Regions from separate parts of the Paracoccus haeundaensis genome, predicted to be linked through region 3. Evidence: riboswitches for the same ligand, from Rfam matches in the RefSeq annotation. Region 3 holds a riboswitch; each other region holds the start of a gene.

Region 1 (7,971 bases), on a different contig from region 3:
GGGCTGACATCGGCGGCCAGCGCCACATCAGACAGGGTGATCCGCGAGGTTTTGTTCATGACGCGCGAAGATTACGCCATCGCCGCGCAAAGAAAAGGGGCTTGACCGATGACAGCGCTGTCATCCATGATTGCGCTGTCATCGGGAGGAGACATCATGGACGCGCGGCCGATTCTGGTCATGGGCATCTGCGGCACGGGCAAGTCGACCGTGGCCCGTGGCATCGCCGACCGCATCGGCGGTAGCTTCATCGAGGCGGACCTGTATCACGACGAATCCAGCGTGGCGCGCATGCGGGCCGGGCTGCCTTTGACCGACGACATGCGGTGGGGCTGGCTGGACCGTCTGGCGGCGGCGACGCGTGCGACGCCCCATCGCGCCGTTCTGGCCTGCTCGGGGCTCAGCCAGGCGCATCGTGACCGGCTGCGGGCCGGGGCAGGGGCGATGGACATCGTGTTCCTGCACGGCGACCGCGACCTGATCGCGGCGCGCATGGCGGCACGGCGCGACCACTACATGCCCGCCAGCCTGATCGACAGCCAGCTGGCCGCGCTGCAGCCCCCCGATCCCGCCGCCGAAGGCGCGCTGTGGATCGACGTGGCGCTGCCGCCCGACCAGATCATCGACCGCGCGGTCGCGGCCCTGTCCGACCCGCGCCTAGTTTCAACCGGAGGAGAGACACCATGACCAAGATGACCCGTTTCCTGATGTCGGCCAGCGCCGCGATGGCCTTGGCCGCACCCGCCATGGCCCAGGATCACAGCTTCCGTTTCCAGTCGTCCGACCCGTCGGGCAACCCGAACTTCGTCCTCCAGCAGGGCTGGGCCGCGGATGTCGCGGAAAAGTCCGGCGGCCGCATCGCCATCGACCTGCTGCCGGTCGAATCCATCGTCGCCCATAACGAAACCCAGGATGCGATCGCCACGGGCATCCTGGACGGTCACGTGACCGACCTGTCGTATTTCTCGGGACGCGATCCGGCCTTCGGTCTGATGGGCAACCCGGTCGGCGCCTGGTCCGACCCCGAGCAGATGCTGGACTTTGTCGAGAACGGCGGCGGGGCCGAGCTGCTGAACCAGATCATGAACCCCTATGGCCTGCAGTTCATCGGCGCCACCACGCCGGGCCTGGAGGCGCTGGTCAGCGCCGTGCCGCTGGACGGGGTCGATGATCTGGCCGGCGTCAAGATCCGCGCGCCCGAAGGCCTGGTCCAGTCGGTCTTTGCCGCCGCCGGCGCATCGCCGGTGAACCTGCCCGGCTCCGAGGTGTTCACATCGCTGGACAAGAAGGTCATCGACGCGGCCGATTACAGCGTCTTTTCGACCAACCAAGCCCAAGGCTTGAACGAGGTCGCGCCCCATCCGGTCTATCCCGGCTTCCACTCCATGCCCCTGGTCGAGATCTCGATGAACAAGGAGAAATGGGACGCCCTGCCCGAGGACCTGCAGCAGGTGATGACGCAGTCGGTTCGCGATTTCGCCCGCGTCCAGGTCGCAGCCCTGGCCGAGGCCGACGCGGCCGCCGTGGCGGAGGCCGAGGCCGGCGGGACGATCACCGTCCACGACTGGTCCGACGAAGAGCGCACCAAGTTCCGCGGCATCGCGATGGGCGAATGGGAAAAGGTCGCCGGACAGTCGCCCGCGGCGCAGCAGGTCTATGACGCGCTGACCGCGTACCTGACCGAAAAGGGCCTGGTGCAGTAAGCGCCGCAGGATCGGGCGTCCGCGCCCGGTCCCTTCCAGGGAGGAGGACATGATGGACGCATCCGAAGCCATTCCGCGCGAGGAACACGAGGCCGTGCCCCAGTCGGGGCGCCTGGGTCGCGTGATCGACCGTCTGGCGATCATCCCGGCCCTGGGCCTGGTGGTCGCCATGCTGATCCTGATCCAGGAGGTCGTGCTGCGTTACGTGTTCGGCCGCCCGACGAACTGGGCGCACGAGACGACGGTGTTCCTGTGCGCGATCTCGTTCGTCTACGGGGGCTTGCTGTGCACCGCGCGCGACCGGCACATCCGGGTCGTCCTGGTCTATGACCTGCTGCCGCCCGCCGCGCGGCGGGTGGCCGACATCCTCATCTCGGCGATCTGCGGCCTGTCCTCGGGCGCCTTCGCCTGGGCGGCCTGGCAGATGGTCAAGCGGTCCGCCTGGCGCCCCGACGGCAGCTTTCACCTCGAGACCTCGGGCTCGGCCTGGAACCCGGCCTATCCGGGCGTGCTCAAGGTGCTGCTGATGGTGGCGCTGGCGATCATGGCCCTGCAATTCGCCATCCTGACCGTCAACTATGCCCGCGGGCACAAGGGAGCCCGCTGATGGAGATCTTCGGTTCGCTGCAATCCCTGGGGATCGAGGCCGGGACGGGCCTTCTGTTCGCGCTGCTGCTGCTTTTGCTGCTGACGGGCATCCCGCTGGCCTTCGTCACGCTGCTGGTCACGCTGATCTTCGCGCTCGGGTGGTTCGGTCCGAACGTCGTGCCGCTGATCACCAGCCGCGTCTATACCTTCGTGTCCAGCTTCGTCTTCGTGTCGGTGCCGATGTTCGTGCTGATGGCCGCGATCCTGGACCGCAGCGGCATCGCCCGCGACCTGTTCGAGGCGATGCGCCTGGTCGGCGGCCGCATCCGCGGCGGCGTGGCGGTCCAGACGATCTTCGTGGCCGTCATCCTGGCCGCCATGTCCGGCATCATCGGCGGAGAGGTCGTGCTGCTGGGCCTAATCGCGCTGCCCCAGATGCTGGCCCAGGGCTATGACCGCAAGCTGGCCATCGGCGTCGTCTGCGCGGGCGGCAGCCTGGGGACCATGGTGCCGCCTTCGATCGTGCTGATCATCTATGGCCTGACCGCGAACGTCTCGATCGGCGACCTATTCACGGCCGCCTTCGTGCCGGGCTTCATGCTGGCGCTGCTCTATGTGGCCTATGTGCTGATCCGTGCCTGGCTGACGCCGGGCGACGTGCCCCCGGCCGTCACCGCCCGCGTCCCGCGGGACGAAAAGCTGCGCCTGCTCAAGGGCCTGTTCCTGCCGATCCTGGTCGTGATCATGGTGCTGGGCTCCATCTATGGCGGCATCGCATCCGTGACCGAGGCCAGCGCCGTGGGCGTGGCGGGCGTGCTGATCTCGACCGTGATCCGCGGCGAATTCACCTGGGGCCTGCTGCGCGGCGCGGCCATGCAGACGCTGCAGACGGTCGGCATGATCGTCTGGATCGGCATCGGTGCATCTGCCCTGGTGGGCGTCTTCAACCTGATGGGCGGCATCAACTTCGTGTCGGAACTGATCACCGGCATCAGCGACAACCCGACGATCATCATCCTGTTCATGATGGCGATCCTGTTCGTGCTGGGTATGTTCCTGGACTGGGTCGGCATCGCGCTGCTGACCATGCCGATCTTCGTGCCGATCATCGTCAGCCTGGGATACGACCCCGTCTGGTTCGGGGTGCTGTTCGCGATGAACATGCAGGTCAGCTTCCTGTCGCCGCCCTTCGGGCCCGCCGCCTTCTACCTGAAGTCAGTGACCCCGCCGGACATCTCGCTGGGAGAAATCTTCCGCGCCCTGCTGCCCTTCATCGGGCTGCAGATCCTGGCGGTGGGCCTGCTGATCCTGTTCCCGGCCCTGGCGATCTACTGATCGCCTGCCGTGGATCGGGGGGCATGCCGGATGCGGCGTGCCCCCTTTTCGTTCGGGGACAGGAATGTTGCACCGGCAAGCGGATTGACGGATGATCCGGGTCCGTCACCCAAAGCTGACCCACCATGCACGACCCCGAACCCGTCCCCCGTCCGGACCTGTTCACGAACAAGGACCATGACGCCTGGCTGGAGCAGTTCCTGTTCCTGCGATACACCCTGCACATGCCGGCCGAACGCATCGCCCAGATCGACTATGGCCTTGACCCTGACCATCCCGAAGCCCCGATCGCCGGCCTGTTCTGGGGCAGCCAGATCGAGCGGGACTATCCCCGGCTGGACCTTCGCCACCTGTGGCGAAAGAGGCCCGGCCAGGTTTGAAGCCCTGCGGTGTCAGGCGCTGGATCGCCCGGTGGTCTGACGCCCTATATCCGACCCCCCATCAATGCCTGGCAGGAAGGACTGCGACCAACTCCTTCCTCCGCAGGGCGCCAGCGCGTTCGACCAGCGGCGCACCGGTCGCCGGGATCAGGCTGGCATAAGCGGCGGGTGTCACAGGTGCGTCGGCCGTGGTGGCCGGGTCGGCTGCGGGCTGCTTGCCGCGGCAGTTGACTTTGTCCCCACCCGGCGGCATTTCCGTCCGTGATGGTTCCCGTGCCGGCCAAGGCCCCGGCAGGGTGAAAAGGGAACGTGGTGAGGTGTAGCCATCAGGCGCCGAATCCGCGACTGCCCCCGCAACTGTAAGCGGTAGCCGACCCTATGATGCCACTGGCGCCCCCTGCGCCGGGAAGGCGGGGAAGGCCGCGACCCGCAAGTCAGGAGACCTGCCATCATGACCTGAACCAACCCGGGCGGGGTGCCCCGGAGAAAGACCGCATGCGCCGATCCACGGCCTTCATCCGACGCGACCGCGAAGGTGGGTGGGACCCCGGTGACGCCGCTGCGCCTTTTTCAGCCCCGTCCTTCGTTTCATGAAGGACGACCATGACGACCAGAATCTTCCTGACGACCGCGGTGGCGCTGGGCCTGGGCCAGGCGGCCCTTGCCGCGCCGACCGACTATCCGCTGGTGATCGACAATTGCGGGCACCAAGTGACCATCCCCGCGCGTCCCGACAACGTCGTGTCGATCGGCCAGTCCACGACCGAGATCCTGTATGCGCTGGGCCAGGCGGACCGGATGGCCGGGACCGCGCTGTGGTTCACCCCGGTGCTGCCCGCCTTTGCAGAGGATGATGCCAGGGTTGACCGCATCAGCGACGACACGCCCAGCTTTGAATCGGTGGTGAACCGGCGCCCCGGCTTCGTGCCGACGATGTTCGCCTGGATGATCGGGGATCAGGGGGCGGTCGGCACGCGCCGGCAGTTCGCCGATCTGGGCATTCCGGCCTATGTCATGCCCACGGACTGCCAAGGCAAGGACAACAGCGTGGGCGCCGACGGCACCCGCCTTGCGCCCTTCGACATCGCGACGCTGTGGGACGGCATCGACCAGATCGCGCGCGTCATGGACGCGCAGGACGCGGGCCAGGCGCTGATCGCCGACCTGCAGGCCCGAGAGGTGGCGGTCGTGGAGCGCGCGCGGGCGATGGACCTGCCGGATGCGTCCGCGGCGGTCTGGTTCTCCTCAGCCGATCTGGCGCTGGACCCCTACATGGCGGGCGGGATGGGCGTCCCGGCCTGGATGATGGACCGCCTTGGCCTGCGCAACGTCGTGACCTCGGACGAGGAATGGCCCGCCGTAGGGTGGGAGACGATCGCCCGTGCCGACCCCTCGGTGCTGGTGATCGCGCGCATGGACCGCCGCCGCTTTCCTGCCGACGATGTCGAGGCAAAGCTGCGCTTTCTGAAAACGGACCCGGTCACGCGCCGGATGACCGCCGTGCGCCGGGATCGCATCGTCATCCTGGACGCCGAGGCGCTGCATCCCGGCATTCGCATGATCGACGGGCTGGAGGCCTTGGCGGCGGGCATGGACGGGCTGTCCGAATGACCGCCGATGTCGGGGTGCCGACCGTCCGCCGCCCCTTGGCCCCGGTCTGGCTGTGGGTGTCGCTGCTGATCGTGGCGGCCCCCCTGGCCGGCACCGCCCTGGGGGAAACGCCGATCCCCCTCTCGACCGTCTGGCAGGCGCTGGCCAACCAGATGCTGGGTGCGGGCTATCCGCTGGACCCGATCGATCAGGGTATCGTCTGGGCTTACCGCCTGCCGCGCGCGCTGGTGGCAGGGGCCTGCGGAGCGGGGCTGGCGATCTCGGGGCTGGTCCTGCAGACGCTGTTGCGCAACGCACTGGCCGACCCCTATCTGCTGGGCATCTCGGCGGGGGCGTCTACGGGGGCCGTGACGGTCGCGGTGGCGGGGATCGGCGCGGGGTTCGTGCCGATGTCGGCGGGCGCGCTGCTGGGCGCGATCGCGGCCTTTGCGTTGGTGGTGGGGTTGGCGCGCCTGTCGGGTGGTGGTCCGGGCGCGCGGGGTGCCGCGCAGATCGTGCTGGCAGGCATCGCCGGGTCGCAGCTGTTCAACGCCCTGACCAGCTTCATCATCGCGCGGTCGGCCAGTGCGGAACAGGCGCGCGGCATCATGTTCTGGCTGCTGGGCAACCTGTCGGGCGTCCGGTGGGACGATGTCGGCCTGTCGCTGGCCGCCGCCGTGACCGTCCTTGGCGCGGCCGCATGGCACATCCGCGCGCTGGACGCCTTTGCCTTCGGCACGGAATCGGCGGCGTCCCTGGGCGTGCCGGTCCGGCGCGTTCAGGCCGTGCTGATCCTGGCGACCGCCATGGCCACGGCGGTCATGGTGTCGGTCACCGGTGCGATCGGCTTTGTCGGGCTGGTCGTCCCGCATGCGGCACGGTTCCTGGTGGGCACGCGCCACGCGCGGCTGGTGCCCGTGTCGGCGCTGATCGGCATGGTCTTCCTGATCGCCGCGGACGTGATCGCGCGGATGCTGGTACCCGGCCAGACCCTGCCCATCGGCGTCGTGACCGCGCTGGTCGGCGCGCCGGCCTTTGCGGCGATTCTGATCCGCGGGCGGTCCGCGTCATGATGCTGATCGCGCGTGATCTGACCCGCCGCCTGCGCGGACGCGCCCTGGTGGCCGGCGTCACCCTGGACATCCGCCCCGCAGAGATGCTGGGCCTGATCGGCCCGAACGGGTCGGGCAAGTCCACGCTGCTGCGGATGCTGGCCGGGTTGGTCCGCCCCGACGGCGGCCAGGTCGCGCTGGACGGCCGGCCGCTGCGCACCATGCCTGCGCGCCAGGTCGCCCGCCACATCGCCCTGGTCGCCCAAAGCGCCGAGACGTCGGACCGCATCACGGTCCGCGATGCCGTGGCCTTGGGGCGCACGCCCTGGCTGGACGCCCTGCGGCCCTGGTCCCCGGCGGACGAGGCGCATGTGACGCAGGCGCTGGCGCGGGTCGACCTGGCACATCTGGCGGGGCGCGACTGGTCGACTCTGTCGGGGGGCGAACGCCAGCGCGCCCATATCGCCCGTGCGCTGGCGCAGGCGCCGCGGATCCTGCTGCTGGACGAGCCGACGAACCACCTGGACATCCGTCATCAGCTGGCGATCCTGGATCTGGTGGGCGGCCTGGGCCTGACCACGGTGATCGCCCTGCATGACCTGAACCAGGCGATGCGCTGCGACAGGCTGGCGGTGATGCAGGCCGGTCGGTTGGTGGCCCTGGGCCCGCCAGACCGTATCCTGACCGCGGACCTTCTGGCGCGCGTCTTTCAGGTGCGGGCAAGCACGCTGACCGATCCGCAGGACGGCAGCCGCGTGATGCGGTTTCATCCGGTCGTCTGATGCCATGAGAGGGATTGGAGCGGGTGACGGGAATCGAACCCGTGTCTCTAGCTTGGAAGGCTAGGGTCTTACCATTACACAACACCCGCGCGGGGATCGGTATAGTCCGCCCGCGCGGCAGGTTCAAGCGGTCGCGTCACCGTCGTTGCGCAAAGAACCGCCGCAGCAGGTCGCGTGATTCCGGCGCGGCCAGGCCGTCATAAACCTCCGGGCGATGATGGCACTGCGCGTGCCGGAACACCTGCGCGCCATGGGCGACGCCCCCCATGCGCGGGTCCGACGCCCCGTAATACAGCCGGGCGATCCGCGCGGCCGAGATGGCCGCCGCGCACATCGGGCAGGGCTCCAGCGTGACCCACAGCTCGTGACCGGGCAGGCGTTCGGACCCCAGGGCCGCGCAGGCGGCACGGATCGCCAGGATCTCGGCATGGGCGGTCGGGTCGGACAGTTCGCGCGTGCGGTTGCCCGCGGCGGCCACCACGCGGCCCTGCGGGTCGGTCACGACGGCGCCCACCGGCACCTCTCCGCGCAGGGCGGCGTC
Region 2 (7,971 bases), on a different contig from region 3:
GGGCGTCTGCCCGGGATCATAGGGGGTGTCGGTCTGCTCCAGCCCGACCTGTTCGCGGAAGATGACATGCATCAGGCGGGCCCGGTCATGCTGGCACGGCCTCCAGCACGGCGCGGATCGCGTCGGGGTTCACGTCGTCGTGCTCCGCGATCACCACCAGGCGCGAGCGGCGCGGGGTCTGGCCCCACGGGCGGTCGTACTGATGGCGCACCCGCGCGCCCACGGCCTGCACCAAAAGGCGCATGGGTTTGCCCGCGACGGCGACATGGCCCTTGACGCGCAGCACGTTCTGCTCGGCGGCCAGACGGGCGATGCGGGCGGCCAGATCGGCCGGGTCGGTGATTTCGGGCAGGTCGATGACGACGGTGTCGAAATCCTCATGTTCGTGGTCGTCGGCGCCGTCGTGATGGCTGGGGCGGGCGTCCAGATCATCTTCGGCGGCCTTGCCCAGGCCCAGGACCAGGCGAGGATCGACCGCGCCCTCGGTCACGGTCAGGATGGGCAGGGGGCGGGGCAGCTCGGCCTCGATCGCCGACCGTGCCGCTGCGACGCCCTGCGGTCCGGCCAGATCGGCCTTGGTCAGCAGGATGACATCGGCGCAGGCGATCTGATCCTCGAAGACCTCGGACAGGGGCGTCTCGTGGTCCAGGCCGGGGTCGGCGGCGCGCTGCGCGTCCACCGCCGCCACGTCGGGGGCGAAGCGGCCCGCCGCCACGGCCTCGGCATCGGCCAGGGCGATCACGCCGTCCACGGTGATGCGCGAGCGGACGGCGGGCCAGTCGAAGGCCTTCAGCAGGGGCTTGGGCAGCGCGAGGCCCGAGGTCTCGATCAGGATGTGGTCCGGGCGGGCGGGAAGCGCCATCAGCGCCTCCAGCGTGGGGATGAAATCGTCGGCGACGGTGCAGCAGATGCAGCCGTTCGACAGCTCAACGATGTTCTCGGCCGGGCAGGCGGCGTCGGCGCAACCCTTGAGGATCTCTCCATCGACACCCATCGTGCCGAATTCGTTCACGATCACCGCAAGGCGCAGCCCCTGGGGGTTGGCCATCAGATGGCGCACCAGGGTCGTCTTGCCCGACCCCAGAAAGCCGGTGATCACGGTGACGGGGGTCTTGATAAGGTCGTTCATGGTCACTCCTGCGACAGGGTATGCGGGGGGATGCGGGCAAGGCTCTGCTTGCGGAAGACGGCGGGGCGTTCGCGCCACGGCACGATGCCGTCGGCGGTCCCGGCATAGGCGCGCGCGCCCGACAGGATGTCGGCGGCGTCGTCCAGCGTCAGGCGGCCATAGACATAGGACCACTTGCCCGGCGCGGACAGCGCGACGGAACAGCCCTGCGAACAGGCAGAAAGGCATTCGACGGGGCGGATCTCGACGCCGTCGGGGGCGGTGCGGGACAGCAGGTCGTGCAGCCGGGCGCCAAGGCGCGGCACGTCCGGGCCAGGGGCATCCGTCCTTGCGGCATCGGTCCCTGCGGCATCGGGAACCGGGTCGGGCACGGTGCCGCGACAGGTGGTGCAGACATGCAGAACGGCGCGCATCGCGGCCCCTTCCTTGTTGCGGCAAGGGGCGTCCGAGAGGAGGCGGCACGGGGCATCCGGCCATCACCTGCCGGTCGCGAAACACCCCGTTCGCCCGTCATCGTCAGGTGCTGGCAGGTCTCCCGGCTTGCGGATCCAGGGGCGAATGCCCCAACGGTCGTCCCACCTTCCCAGCCCCAATCGGGGCCAGTGGATCGGGCGACCTCTCCGGTCACGGTCGCGGGGGCGGCTGCGCTTGGGGTCGCGGGTCTGGTGACCCGGGGCCTTGTCGCATTCCCTCTTCGCCTGTCATAGACAGGAACCAACACGCCCTCACCCAAACCCCCGCACCCGCCGTTTGTCAACCGCAAGGAGCGACCCGATGACGCAGACCGACCCGATTTCCGCCGAGGATCAGGACCGCCACGCCGCCAAGATGGCCAGGAAAAAGGCCGCACGCGACCGCATGATGGAGACCAAGACCGGCGAAAAGGGCCTGATCATCGTCCATACCGGGCCGGGCAAGGGCAAGTCGTCGTCGGGGTTCGGCATGATCATGCGCTCCATCGCGCACGGGATGCCCTGCGCCGTTGTGCAGTTCATCAAGGGCGCGTGGGACACGGGCGAACGCACGCTGCTGACCACGCATTTCACCGACATCTGCCAGTTCCACGCCATGGGCGAGGGCTTTACCTGGGAGACGCAGGACAAGTCCCGTGACATCGCCATGGCGCAGGCCGGGTGGGCGCGCGCGCGGGACCTGATCCGTGACCCGGCCATCCGCATGGTCCTGCTGGACGAGATCAACATCGCGCTGCGCTATGGTTATCTGGACGCGGCCGAAGTGGTGGCCTTTCTGCAGGCGGAAAAGCCCGCCATGACCCATGTGGTGCTGACCGGGCGCGGCGCCCCCGACGCGCTGATCGAGGCTGCCGACCTGGTGACCGAGATGACCCAGGTCAAGCATCCGTTCCGGTCTGGGATCAAGGCGCAGGCCGGGGTCGAATACTGACGCGCGCGGGTCGGCAGTCAAAAAACCTCACGCGGCGGTGAACCCTCGGGGGGAGTCACGGGTTCCCTTTGGTATATCCCAATCGCCGGAGCCCGCCTGACGTGACCCCACCCCCGCTTGCCCCCGACGCCGCCCTGTTCCTGGATTTCGACGGCTGCCTGGTCGACATCGCCCCCCGGCCCGATGCGGTCGTTGTCACGCAGGCGCTGCGCGACCGGCTGGCGGCGCTGTACCGGAGGCAGGGGGGTGCGGTGGCGCTGATCTCGGGGCGCGACGTGGCCGACCTGCGCGGACATATGGACGGGTTCGAGGGCATCGTCGCGGGCAGCCACGGCGCCGAACTGTCGCTGCGCCCCGGCCGCATTCAGACCCTGCACCGGGTGGATTTCGACGCGGGCCCCCTTCATGCCGCGGCCCATGCCGCCGCCGCGCCCCATCCCGCCCTGCTGGTCGAGGAAAAGCCCCACGGCGTCGCACTGCATTATCGGGACGCCCCCGATCTGCGCGCCTTTGTCGATGAGGTGATGCAGGATCTGGCCGATCGGAACCCGCATCTGGTGCTGCAGCCCGCCAAGATGGCGGTCGAACTGCGCCCCGGCGGTGTCGGCAAGGACAGCGCGCTGGCGCATCTGATGACGCTTGAGCCCTTTGCCGGGCGCGTGCCGGTCTTTGCGGGCGACGATACCACCGACGAACCCGCCATGGCCGAGGCGCAGGCCCGCGGTGGCTTTGCCATCAAGATCGGCGACGGTCCCACCGCCGCGCATCACCGATTGTCCGACCCTGCCGCGCTGGCCGCCTGGCTTGACGCATCGCTGAACTGAGGAATGCCCATGTCCACCGAACCGCGCCTGATCGTCGTCTCGAACCGCCTGCCGCTGGGGGACGATCCCTCGGGCGGGCTGGTGGTGGCGCTGGAGGATGCGTTGCGCAGTTCCGGCGGGGTGTGGGTGGGTTTCTCGGGCGAGGTGACGGACGATCCCGCGCCCGACCTGCAGGACCATCCGGGCGCGGCGTTCCAACGGCTGTCCTTTGACCTGACCCCGCAAGAGCATGACGAATACTATCTGGGCTATTCCAACTCCATCCTGTGGCCGCTGTGCCATGGGCGCCCCAACCTGATGCGCATCAGGCCCGAATACCTGGATGGATATGCACGGGTGAACCAGCGCATCGCGCGGATGCTGCTGCCGGTCCTGCGCCCCGATGACCGGATCTGGGTGCAGGATTATCACCTGTTCCCGATGGCCGCCGAACTGCGCGCCTTGGGGGTGGAAAACCCGATCGGCCATTTCCTGCACATCCCCATTCCGGGTCCGGCTGATTGCGCGGCCCTGCCCAACCCCGCGCAGCTGTTCGATTGGCTGTCCCATTACGATCTGCTGGGGTTCCAGGCCGAACGCGACCTTGGCGCCTTTGCCGAAAGCGCCCGTCAGCTGGCGGACGGCGATCAGGTCGCGCCGGACCGCTTCCGGCTGTCGGGACGCATGGTCCGCACGCAGGTCTTTCCGATCGGCATCGACGCCGCGGCCTTCATCACCGAGGCAGCAGACGCCCCCGACAGCGACCGCATGCGCCTGTTGACCGGGGCCAAGATGATGATCGGCGTCGACCGGCTGGATTATTCCAAGGGCATCCCGCAGCGGTTCCGGGCCTATCAGCTGCTGCTGGAAAAGATCCCCGACCTGCACGAGAAGATCTCGTTCCTGCAGATCGCGCCTCCGACGCGGGGCGAGGTCGAAGCCTATCAGGACATCCGGGAGGAGACCGAACACCTGGCCGGACGCATCAACGGCCAGTTCGCGACGTTGAACTGGACGCCGATCCGGTTCATTCATCGGCCGTTCCCGCGTCCCGTGCTGGCGGGGCTGTACCGGCAGGCGCGCATCGGGTTGGTCACGCCGCTGGCCGACGGGATGAACCTGGTCGCCAAGGAATACGTCGCCGCTCAGAACCCCGACGATCCGGGCGTGCTGATCCTGTCGCGCTTTGCCGGGGCCGCTGAGACCATGGCCGAGGCGCTGATCATCAACCCCCACGACCCGCATGATCTGGCCGTCGCGATGGCACAGGCGATGCGGATGTCGCAAGCCGAACGCCGCGACCGCCATGCCGCCCTCCTGAAAGGTGTGGTGGACCACGATGTCGCCTGGTGGTCGCGCACCTATCTGGAGGCGCTGACGGCGCGGTGATTCGCGCGGGGTGTGCCCAAGGATCGGGCAATACCCTCAAATTGCGCCCTGTCCCGTGGCAGCGCACGTTCCGGTTGACCGAGCGGCGCGGCCTGCGGTGACAGGGGCGCGGGTCCGGCGCATGGTGGACCTATGAAGCAGATGCTTCGTGGCGTCCTCCTCCCGGTCCGGCCACGGACACTTCGGAAAGCCGCCGGTCCTGCCGCCCCCCTCCTCCCTGCGGCCAGGTCCGGCGGTCTTTTCGTCTCAGCCGATCAGGCCCGCCACGTGGCGCAGGGCTGCGGCATAGCCGTTCAGCCCCAGCCCCGCGATCACTCCGTCGGCGCGCTTTGACACGAACGAATGGTGGCGGAACGCCTCGCGCTTGTGGACCTGGCTGATATGGACCTCGATCACCGGGCCGTCGAAGGCGTTCAGCGCATCCAGCACCGCGACCGAGGTATGGGTCAGTGCCGCCGGGTTGATGACGATGGCCGCGGCTTCCAGCCGGGCTTCGTGGATCCAGTCGACGATCTGGCCTTCCCAGTTCGACTGCAGGAAGCGGATGTCATGCGGGGCGGCGGCCTTGCGGCACAGCGCCTCAAGATCGGCCAGCGTCTCGTGGCCATAGACCTCGGGCTGGCGCTGGCCCAGCAGGTTCAGGTTCGGACCGTTCAGAACATGGATCAGCGGCATCGGGGTCTCCTTGCTGGGGCTTGCTAGCGCGGGCGGGTGTCAGCCCGCAAGCGCGGTGACGGGGGCGGCGCGATGGGCGGGGTCGATCATGCGCAGCGCCGGAGGATCGTCCGACAGGATCGCCACCGCGCCGGGGGCGGGGGGGCCGGACCACAGCACCGCCCCGTCGTGACCGATCAGCGCCAGTCTTTCGCCCTGCATCCGCAGCACGCCGGGCCCCGGCGCTTGCCACAGGACCGCGCCGCCCCGCATCAGCCGCGGCCCGGCATCGGGGTCGTTCTCCAGCCGCACGGGGCCGCAGGTCAGCACCTGTCCGGGCCACAGCGGGCCGTCCATCCGGTCGGTGGGCGCACATTCCCCGGTCAGCCCGCGTGCCAGCAGGGCGGCCAGCGTGGCACGGTCCCACCCGTGATGGGGCGCGGCCGCGGTCAGGACAACCATCTTGGCCAGCGCCGCGACGGGCGTCATGTCGCCCCCCGCGACGGCCCCGGTCGCCGCGATCCAGGCCCCGGCGGCATAATCGAACGCGCCGACCTGCCCGCCGATCACCCGGCTGGCGATCAGCACGGGCACGTCCGCATCCGCCAGCACCTGCGCGATCGCGCCATTTCCTGCGGGGACATTGCCGGGGCCGAACCCCTCCAGCAGCAGGCCGGTCGCGCCCTGGTCCAGCGCCGCGCGCACCTGCTGCGCCAGCATCGGGGCGGCGGCGCGGTGATCGGCAGGCACGGCCGTGATCTGCACCACGCGCTGATCGTCGATGCAGGCCTGCACCGCGTCCAGCTGGGCCATCGCCCGCGCATGGGCCGCGGGCGCGTCCAGCGCCAAGTCGGGGGCGGCGGGGCCGGGCAGGGGCGCGACCGTGCCCCGGCGGATGCCGATGCCGCGTTCCGCCAGAGGCGCCAGATGCGGGCTGTCAAAGGCCGCGAAGCGTGTCGTCGACACCTTGAGTGCGCGGCACCCGCGCAGCAGGCGTCCGTCGAAGAAGATCGCGACCTCGGGCAGGCGCAGGCGGGCACAGGACAGTGCGCCGGTCAGGTTGGCCAGCGCATCGCTGCCCGCGTTCAGGACCAGCCCGGCGGGGGTGTCGGTGAACAGCGGCAGCTGTGCGCCCGTCAGGATCACCGGCTTGGACAGCGCCGCGCGGGCCAGCCCCAGATCGTCGAAGACGTTCAGCAGCAGGGGAAGCGCCGCGCCGGTGTAATCCATCGTGTCGGTGCCGTGCAGGATCACGAAGGCGTCGTGGTCGGCATAGAGGTCCAGCACCCGCCGCGCGATCCGGCACCAGTCGGACGGGCGCAGGTCGGTGCTGTCCAGCGTTCCGGGCCCGTCATCCGAAAACCGCAGTCCCGTGTCGAAATGCAGCGCGTCCCCCGGCAGGGCCGCCGCCAGCGCCGGCCCCAGCAGATCCTGCGCGGCGCGGGCAAAGCGGTCCGCCGCCATGGGGGCCAGCGGCTGGCCCGTGCTGCTGATCGTGCCGCCCGTGTTGATGATGCAGATGCGCATGAGGGTCCCCCGTTCCCGGACCGCTATAGAACGCTCAGGCGGTGCCGATCCAGCCCCGTAGAAAGCTGGCAAGGTTGTGCGTCAGATCCTCGGACAGATAGCCGCCCTCCTGGACGATGACGGTGGGCAGGCCCGCGGCGCGGATGCGGGCGGCGGCGCGGGCGAAACCCGGGGTGGTGACGCGCAGCCCGCGAAACGGGTCGTTCTCGTGCGCGTCCAGCCCCAGGGCCAGGACAAGCGCGCCCGGCGCAAAACCCGCGATGCGGTCCAGCGCGCGGTCGATGGCGTCCAGCCAGACGGCATCGTCCGATCCCAGGGGCAGCGGCAGGTTCAGGTTTGTGCCGGCCGGCCCCACCTCATGCGCATGGCCCAGATAGAAGGGATAGAACGCGTCCGGATCGGCATGAACGGACACGGTCAGCACGTCGGCACGGTCAAAAAAGATCTGCTGCGTGCCGTTGCCGTGATGGACATCGATGTCCAGGATGGCGACCCGGTCATGCGCCGCGCGCAGGGCCTGCGCGGCGATCGCGGAATTGTTCAGGAAACAGTGCCCCGCCGCGGTGTCGGCATCGGCATGGTGCCCCGGCGGACGGCACAGCGCATAGGCCGCGCCCGCCCCGTACAGCACCGCGCGGCTGGCCGCCAGTGCGGTGTCCACCCCGCGCAGCGCCGCCGCATAGGTGTGCTGACCAAGCGGACAGCCGGTATCGGCCATGTGCCAGCCCGCCCGCCCGGTGATCCCCGACGGATAGGTCTGGTCGGCCTTCTGCGGATGCAGATTGGCCACAACCTCGGCCCCCGCGCCGGGGGCCGTCTGCCATTCGTCCCATGCGGTTTCCAGAAAGTGCAGATAGCGCGCCGTGTGAACCGCGTGCATCGGGGCGCGGTCGGCCACCGGCGGATCGGTCGCGGTCAACCCCGCGGCGGCGATGCCCGCCAGCAGGCAGTCCGCACGTTCGGCGGTTTCCTTGTTCGCCATCGGCACCCCGCGCAGCATCCAGAACCGGGGATCGTGGGCGGCGGTGTCGGGTGCGTAAAAGCAGAGCAGGCTGTCCATGCGGC
Region 3 (7,971 bases):
GCCCAACCGCTCCTGCAGCTTCAGGACGTCGACCGACTTGTGCATCTTGCCATGCGCCCGGTGGCGCATGCCGTGGGCGCGGGCGTAATCTCCCATCTTGCGGATGTTGCGTTCCAGCGCGTCCAGATCAAGGATCAGGCAGGGGGTCTGGATGTCGGCCTCGTCCATCCCCGGCAGGGCGGGAATGTCGTATCCGACCTCGAGGCCTGAGAATTCTGCATGGGCGTTCATTGGGCATCTCCGTTGGTCCAGGGCAGGCGGTCCAGATCGACATTGCCGCCGGTGATGATGACGCCGATGCGCTGGCCGGCAAAGACGTCGCGGTTCTTCAGGATGGTCGCCAGCGGCACCGCGCTGGAGGGTTCGGCCACGATCTTCAGCCGTTTCCAGATCAGCTGCATCGCGGCCACGATCTCATCCTCGGACGCGGTCAGGATGTCGGTGACGTGGCTGCGGACGAAATGCCAGGTCATGTCCTTGAGCGGCACTTTGAGCCCGTCTGCCACCGTCACGGGCGCGTCGTCTGCGATGATATGGCCCGCGCGAAAGCTGCGCGCCGCGTCGTCGGCCTGTTCGGGTTCGGCCGCATAGATGCGTGTGGCGGGGGCCAGCGCGGACAGGGTCAGGCAGGTGCCCGACACCATGCCGCCGCCGCCGATGGGGGCGATGACCGCGTCCAGGTCGGGGATCTGCTCCAGCATCTCGGCCGAGCAGGTGGCCTGTCCGGCGATCACCCGCGGGTCGTTGTAGGGATGCACGAATTCGGCCCCCGTCTCGGCCACGACCTGGGCAAAGACCGCCTCGCGCGAGCTGGTCGAGGGCTCGCATTCCACGACGCGCGCGCCATAGCCGCGCACCGCGTCCTTTTTCGCCTGCGGGGCGGTGCGGGGCATGACGACCGTGCAGGGGATGCCGCGGCGTCCTGCGGCATAGGACAGGCAGGTGCCGTGATTGCCGCTGGAATGGGTGGCGACGCCGCGCGCGGCCTGGGCATCCGACAGGCCAAAGACCGCGTTGCTGGCCCCGCGCGCCTTGAAGGCGCCGGCCTTCTGCAGGTTCTCACACTTGAAGAACAGCTGCGCGCCCGTCAGCTCGTCCAGCATCCGGCTGGTCAGGACGGGGGTGACGTGGACATGCGGGCGGATGCGGTCGCGTGCCGCCAGCATGTCGTCCAGGGTCGGGATCGCGTCCATCACGCAGCCCGCCTGCAGGCCTGGCCCGCGCTGTGCCGGTAATGCGCTTGGGCGGCGGCGACGCCGGAGCCCAAGGTGACGGGCAGGCCCAGATCGACCATCACCATCTCTGCCGTGGCCAGCCCCGACAGGGCCATCACGTCGGTCAGCATCCCCAGATGCCCGATGCGGAAGACCTTGCCCGCGACATCGCCCAGGCCCGTGCCGAAGGCCACGCCATAGGTGTTCAGCGCATGGCTGACGATGCGGTTGGCGTCGAACCCGTCCGGCGTGCGGATCGCGCTGACGCTGTCGGAATACAGCGCGGGTCGCGCGGCGCACAGCGTCATGCCCCATGCCGCGACGGCCTGGCGGACGCCTTCGGCGATGCGGTGATGACGGGCAAAGACGTTCTCCAGCCCCTCGTCCAGCAGCATGTCGGTGGCGACCTTCAGCCCGTTCAGCAGGCCGACGGGCGGCGTATAGGGAAAGCCGTTCGCGGCATAGCCCCGCGCCATGTCGCGGATGTCGAAGAAGGTGCGCGGCAGGCCCGCGCCCTCGACCGCGGCCATCGCCTTGGGCGAAAAGCCGACGATCGCCAGGCCGGGGGGCAGCATGAAGCCCTTCTGCGACCCGGTGACGGCGACATCGACGCCCCATTCGTCCATCCGGAAGTCATAGCAGGCGATGGAGCTGACCCCGTCCACGAACAGCATCGCGGGATGGCCCGCCCGGTCCAGCGCGCGGCGGACCGCGGCGATGTCCGACCGGACGCCGGTGGCGGTTTCGTTATGCGTGGCCAGGACCGCCTTGATGCGATGGGCCGTGTCGGCGGTCAGGATCTCCTCGAACCGGTCGGTGGGGATACCTTCGCCCCAGGACTGGTCCACGACCTCGACGTCAAGGCCGTGCCGCTGGCACATGTCGATCCAGCGGTGGCTGAACATGCCGTTGCGCGTGGCCAGAACCGCGTCGCCCGCGGACAGCGTGTTGGTGATCGCCGTCTCCCACCCGCCTGTGCCGGTGGAGGGGAACACGAAGACCTGCGCCTGCGTCGATTTCAGGACCTTTTTGACCCCCTCCAGCGCGGGATGCAGGATCTTTCCGAACATCGGGCTGCGATGGTCGATTGTAGGCATGTCGACGGCCTTGCGAAGCACCTCGGGGATGTTCGTCGGGCCGGGAATGAAGATCGGGTTCTGGGTGCTCACGGTCGGCTCCTCCTTGATGCGACAAGGTGTAGCATGGGTCCGCAAACCGGTAAATTTTTTTGAAATCGTTTTTCGGAAATCTGGTTTAATGCAGGTTTCGCAGCGAAATCATGGGCGCTTGAATTTTTCATTGCCGGAAAGCGGCTTTCATGAAATTATTTTTCTGTGGTGTTACAGACGGAAGGGGCGTGATTCCGATGCAGCAGCCGGTGCGCAAGCGGGGACGGCCAAGAGGCGGCAAGGCCGATCAGCCCGCCGCCAGCATCCAGGCCCTGGACCGCGGGCTGGACGTGCTGGAGGCCCTGGCCGCACATGAGGGGATCACCCTGACCGGCCTGTCCACGCATCTGGATCAGTCCCCCGCCACCATGCACCGCGTCCTGGCCACCCTGGAACACCGTCGCTATGTCGAGAACAATCCCGACCGGCAGGAGTGGTTCATCGGCCCCGAGGCGTTCCGCCTTGGTTCGGCCTTCCTGCGGCGCACGAACATCGTCGAACGCAGCCGTGCGGTGATGCGCGACCTGATGGCCCTGACCGGAGAGACGGCGAACCTGGGCATCGAACGCGACGGCGACGTGCTGTTCGTCAGCCAGGTCGAGACGCATCAGACGATCCGCGCGTTTTTCCCGCCCGGCACCCGGTCTCCGCTGCACGCATCTGGGATCGGCAAGGCGCTGCTGGCGGCGTTCGATCAGACGCGGCTGGCGGTGTTCCTGCGCGACGCGACCTTCACCCGGTTCACGGAAAAGACCATCGCCGACGCGGACGCGCTGCAGGCCGACATCGCCCTGATCCGCCATCGCGGCTTTGCCTTTGACGACGAAGAGCGCACCTTGGGGATGCGCTGTGTCGCGGCCTCCATCGTGAACAGCTATGGCGAGGCGGTGGCCGGGGTGTCGGTGTCGGGCCCCACAAACCGCATGACCGATGCCGCCGTCGACCGCATCGGCGGCATGGTCGCCACCGCGGCGGAACGGATTTCGGCCGATCTGGGATCGGGCCGGGGCGGGCGGTGACCGCCTTTTGCCGGGCGTGGAACGGACGGCGGAATCCCGTTGACAGCTCCGGGGCCTCTGCGCCACAAGGGCGCCGCTACGGTTCCGGCCTGCATGCCGGATCAAAAGGGAACGCCGGTGACAATCCGGGGCTGCCCCCGCAACTGTAAGCGGAGAGCGATGGCCGATCATGCCACTGGAGCGATCCGGGAAGGCCGGCCAAGGCATCGACCCGCAAGCCAGGAGACCTGCCGCAGCACTCACCCATTTCCGGCGCGGGGCGTGCCAGGAAAGCGGCTGATCCGCAGTGGTGACAGTCACCGTCCTGCCGCGACCCACCGGGTCCGTGTGCCGGACATTTCTGTTTGCCGCAGGCCGTGCCTGCCTTGAAAGGTCCGTGCCGATGCGCCGTCCGATCTGTCTTCTGGCGACGCTTGTCGCCCTTCCCGTGACCGCCGCCGCTCAAGGTGCGGCACCGGGAGAACCCATCCTGCTGGACGAGATCGTGCTGACCGCCGGCATCACGCCCGTGGCCCAGGACGGCTATGCCCGCGCCCACACCGTCCTGACCGCGACCGAGATCGAGGATCGCGGCATCGCCACCGTCCAGGACGCCCTGCGCGCGTTGCCCGGCGTGTCGGTCAGCGGCAGCGGCGCCAGCATCGCGCAGGTCCGCATCCGCGGCGCCGAGGCGAACCACACCCTGATCCTGATCGACGGCATCGAGGCGGCGGGGGGCGAGGATGAATACGTGCTGACCGGGCTGGAGACCACCGACATCGACCGGATCGAGGTGCTGCGCGGGCCGCAATCGGTGTTCTATGGATCGAACGCCTCGGCGGGGGTGATCAACATCATCACCCGCGACGCGCCCCAGGGCCTGTCCTATGGCGGTTCGGTCGAGGCCGGGAACGGCGGGGCGGCCTCGGTCCATGTCAGCCGTCGCGGGGAGCGGGGCGGGCTGCGGCTGTCGCTGTCGGCGCGCGACGATCTGGGCTATGACCAGTCGGGCGATGGCGGCGGCAAGGACGGGATCAACCGCAAGACCGCCGTCCTGTCCGGCGACGTCCTGGCCACCGACGATTTGCGCCTTGGGGTGGCGCTGCGCCAGTCCACCGAGGATTACGGCTTTGACGCCGAGAACTTTGCCGCGACCGATGCCGAAAGCTATCTGGTCGATGCCGACCTGTTCGGCCGCCGCGACGAGTTTCAGGGCGGGGTCTGGGCGGAATATACCGCGTTGGACGGCCGCCTGGTCCAGCGCCTGGACTATCAGCACAGCATCACCCGGCAGAGCCAGGACAACAGCCCGTTCCGGCGCGGCCAGACCGAAAAGCTGAAATACCGCGCCAGCCTGGGGTTGGACGGGTCGGCCGCCGATGCCTCGCAGCTGCTGAACCTCTTGGCGGAACATCAGCGCGACAGCAACTCGACCGCGCCGGGGCAGTCCCGGGAGATGTCGTCGGTCGCGCTGGAATACCGCGCGATGCTGGCCAGCGGACTGGATGTCCAGGCCGGGCTGCGCCACGACGCGAACCGCGTCTTTGCCGATTTCACCAGCTGGAACCTGGGTCTGTCCTGGCAGATGCCCGACCGTCCGTTCCGCCTGCACGCATCCGCCGGGACGGGGCTGGTGAACCCGTCCTATTTTGAGCTGTATGCCGATGCCGGCTTCTTCGGCACCGTCTATCAGGGCAATCCCGACCTGCGCCCGGAAAAGAACAGCGGCTTTGATCTGGGGGTCGAGGCGCAGCTGCCGGACGGTCGCGGGACCATCGACGTCACCTATTTCAACGAGACGCTGGAGGATGAGATCACCGACTATCTTGTCGGCATCGAGGATGGCGTGGCGTTCTATTCCTATCGCAACCAGTCCGGCGAAAGCCCCCGCCAAGGGGTCGAGGTCGCGGCCCGCATTCTGGCGACCGACAGTCTGACCCTGGGGGCCAGCTATACCTATCTGGACGCGGAAAATCCCGATGGCAGCGTCAAGACCCGCCGCCCCCGGCACGAGGCAGGCCTGACCGCGACGCTGGCAATCCTGGACGGGCGCGGGTCGGTCACGGGCGATCTGCGTCACGTGGCGGGCACATTCGATGCCCAGATATGGAACGACGGTATCGTAGAAGAACTGCCGTCCTATACCGTGGTCAACCTTGCCGCGGGCTATGACCTGACGCCGAACGTGCGGGCGACGGCGCGGGTGGTGAACCTGTTCGACCGCGATTATTCGGATGTCTGGGGCTTTGCGAACCAGGGGCGGACCGGCACCATCGGCCTGCAGGCGCGCTGGTGATCCGCGGGCTGATCGGGCTGGCGCTGATGGTCGCCCCCGCATGGGCCGACGCGCCCGCGCGGGTGGTGTCGATCAACCTGTGCACCGATCAGCTGGCGATGCTGGTGGCGGCGCCGGGACAGCTGGCCTCGGTCAGCTATCTGGCGCAGGACCGGGTCTCTTCGGCCATGGCGCGCGAGGCCGAGGCCTATCCCACCAATCGCGGCCAGGCCGAGGACATCCTGGCCCTGCAGCCCGACTTGGTGCTGGCGGGCACCTATTCCTCTCCGGCGACGCTGGACATGCTGGACAGGCTGGGCCTGCGCGTGGCGACCTTCGACATGGGGACGGACCTGGACAGCATCCGCACCAACCTGCGCCTGATGGGCGACGTGCTGGGCCGACGGGACCGCGCCGACCGGATTGTGGCGCAGTTCGATCGCGACCTGGCGGCACTGCAGGCGGACCCGCGCCCCGACCGCCGGGCGGCGCTATATGGGGCGAACGGCTACAGCTCGGGTCAGGACAGCCTGGCCGGGGCGATCCTGGCGGCGGCGGGCCTGACGAACGTGGCGACGGAACTGGGCCTGTCGCAGGGAGGCTTTGTGCCGCTGGAGGATCTGGTGATGGCCGATCCCGACCTGATCGTGACCGGCCAGCGTCAGCCCCGTGCCTCGCGCGCCGAGGAGGTGATGGACCACCCCGTCCTGCGCGCCATCACGCCGGGGCGGCAGGTCGTCACTGCGCCCGACCGGGACTGGGCCTGCGGCACGCCGCATGTCCTGCGCGCCGTGGCACAGCTGCGCCAGGTGGCGCCATGAGGCTGACGGCCGCGCTTGGCGCGCTTGTGGGCGTGCTGTTCGTGATATCGCTGCTGATCGGGACCAGCTGGCAGCCGCCCGGGCCCGCGCTGGCGGCGCTGTTCGGGCGGGGCGATCCGCTGTTGGTTCTGATCATGCAGGAACTGCGCCTGCCGCGCGCCATCCTGGGCGCGGCGGTGGGCGCATCGCTTGGGCTGGCGGGGGCCGCGATGCAGGGCTTTCTGCGCAATCCCTTGGCGGAACCGGGGCTGATCGGCACCTCGGGCACGGCGGCGCTTGGGGCGGTGCTGGCGATCCAGACCGGGCTGGCCGCGGCCTTTCCCTTGGGCCTGCCGCTGGCGGCGCTGGCGGGGGCGGCGCTGTCGGTCGGGCTGGTCATGGGACTGGCGGGCCCGCGCGGCGGCGCGCTGGCGCTGATCCTGGCGGGGATCGCCATATCGGCCCTGGCCGGGGCCGCGACCTCGCTGGTCCTGAACCTGTCGCCCAACCCCTTTGCCGCCAACGAGATCGTCTTCTGGATGATGGGGTCGCTGGTCGACCGCTCCATGCTGCATGTCCGCATCGCTGTGCCGGTGATGATCGCGGGCGCGGTGATCCTGTGGCCCGCCGCCCGTGCCCTGCGCGCCCTCAGCCTGGGAGAGGACGCAGCCGCCAGCATGGGCATCAGCCTGCGCGCGCTGCGGCTGCGGCTGGTGCTGGGCACGGCGGCGCTGGTCGGCGGGGCCACGGCGGTGGCGGGCACCGTGGGCTTCGTCGGGCTGGTCGTGCCGCATCTGCTGCGCCGCGCGGTGGGTGGCGATCCGGGGCGGTTGCTGGGCGCATCGGCGCTTGGCGGGGCGGCGATGGTGCTGGCGGCCGACATCGCGGTGCGGGTGATCCTTCCGGGGCGCGACCTCAAGCTGGGCGTCCTGACCGCCCTGATCGGCGCGCCCTTCTTCCTGCAGCTGATCCTGCGGCTGAGGGTGCGGGCATGACCCTGATGCGGCTGTCCGGCCTGTCCCTGTCGCGCGGCGCGGTGCCGGTGCTGGACCGGATCGACCTCGACGTGGGGCCGGGCGAGTTCGTGGGCCTGCTGGGCCCGAACGGCGCGGGCAAGACGACGCTGCTGCGCGCGGCCCTGGGCCTGTTGCCGGCGACGGGGCGGTCATCGCTGGCGGCGCTGGCCCCCGATGCACGGGCGCGCCAGGCGGCCTATCTGCCGCAGGGCCGCGACATCGCCTGGCCGATGCCGGTGGAGGCGGTCGTGGCCCTGGGCCGCATCGCCCATCCCGATGCCGCCGCGCCGCGCGACCACCCTGCGGTCCACGACGCGCTGCGGGCCCTGGGCCTGACGGCCCTGCGTCATCGCGATGCGACCACCCTGTCAGGCGGCGAACAGGCCCGCGTGCTGATCGCCCGCGCGCTGGCGCAGGACACCCCCCTGCTGATCGCGGACGAGCCCATCGCCGGGCTGGACCCCGCCGCCGCCATCGGCGTCATGGACCTGTTCGCGGG

What was found. A riboswitch is a leader RNA that binds a small molecule or an ion and turns the genes downstream of it on or off. The one in region 3 is predicted to bind cobalamin.
Region 1: another riboswitch for cobalamin. It lies ahead of FHD67_RS18550 (ABC transporter substrate-binding protein); the one in region 3 lies ahead of FHD67_RS04865 (TonB-dependent receptor plug domain-containing protein).
Region 2: another riboswitch for cobalamin. It lies ahead of FHD67_RS03825 (DUF1636 family protein); the one in region 3 lies ahead of FHD67_RS04865 (TonB-dependent receptor plug domain-containing protein).

The regions. Positions count from the first base shown of each region.
Region 1 is NZ_VDDC01000051.1:1,438-9,408, reverse strand. Features, by position in the region: gene gntR (HTH-type transcriptional regulator GntR) at 1-59, opposite strand, end outside; gene FHD67_RS18575 (gluconokinase) at 157-687, shown strand; gene FHD67_RS18570 (TRAP transporter substrate-binding protein) at 684-1,703, shown strand; gene FHD67_RS18565 (TRAP transporter small permease subunit) at 1,753-2,310, shown strand; gene FHD67_RS18560 (TRAP transporter large permease) at 2,310-3,626, shown strand; gene FHD67_RS18555 (hypothetical protein) at 3,752-4,006, shown strand; cobalamin riboswitch at 4,255-4,471, shown strand; gene FHD67_RS18550 (ABC transporter substrate-binding protein) at 4,610-5,617, shown strand; gene FHD67_RS18545 (FecCD family ABC transporter permease) at 5,614-6,669, shown strand; gene FHD67_RS18540 (ABC transporter ATP-binding protein) at 6,666-7,430, shown strand; tRNA gene FHD67_RS18535 (tRNA-Gly) at 7,446-7,519, opposite strand; gene FHD67_RS18530 (nucleoside deaminase) at 7,567-7,971, opposite strand, start outside.
Region 2 is NZ_VDDC01000007.1:181,650-189,620, reverse strand. Features, by position in the region: gene cobN (cobaltochelatase subunit CobN) at 1-72, opposite strand, end outside; gene cobW (cobalamin biosynthesis protein CobW) at 86-1,129, opposite strand; gene FHD67_RS03825 (DUF1636 family protein) at 1,132-1,542, opposite strand; cobalamin riboswitch at 1,638-1,863, opposite strand; gene cobO (cob(I)yrinic acid a,c-diamide adenosyltransferase) at 1,904-2,533, shown strand; gene otsB (trehalose-phosphatase) at 2,635-3,357, shown strand; gene FHD67_RS03810 (alpha,alpha-trehalose-phosphate synthase (UDP-forming)) at 3,367-4,725, shown strand; gene aroQ (type II 3-dehydroquinate dehydratase) at 4,972-5,400, opposite strand; gene FHD67_RS03800 (asparaginase domain-containing protein) at 5,440-6,906, opposite strand; gene FHD67_RS03795 (histone deacetylase family protein) at 6,941-7,971, opposite strand, start outside.
Region 3 is NZ_VDDC01000008.1:184,148-192,118, forward strand. Features, by position in the region: gene bhcC (3-hydroxy-D-aspartate aldolase BhcC) at 1-231, opposite strand, end outside; gene bhcB (beta-hydroxyaspartate dehydratase BhcB) at 228-1,193, opposite strand; gene bhcA (L-aspartate--glyoxylate aminotransferase BhcA) at 1,193-2,383, opposite strand; gene bhcR (HTH-type transcriptional regulator BhcR) at 2,581-3,402, shown strand; cobalamin riboswitch at 3,465-3,651, shown strand; gene FHD67_RS04865 (TonB-dependent receptor plug domain-containing protein) at 3,785-5,677, shown strand; gene FHD67_RS04870 (ABC transporter substrate-binding protein) at 5,674-6,477, shown strand; gene FHD67_RS04875 (FecCD family ABC transporter permease) at 6,474-7,451, shown strand; gene FHD67_RS04880 (ABC transporter ATP-binding protein) at 7,448-7,971, shown strand, end outside.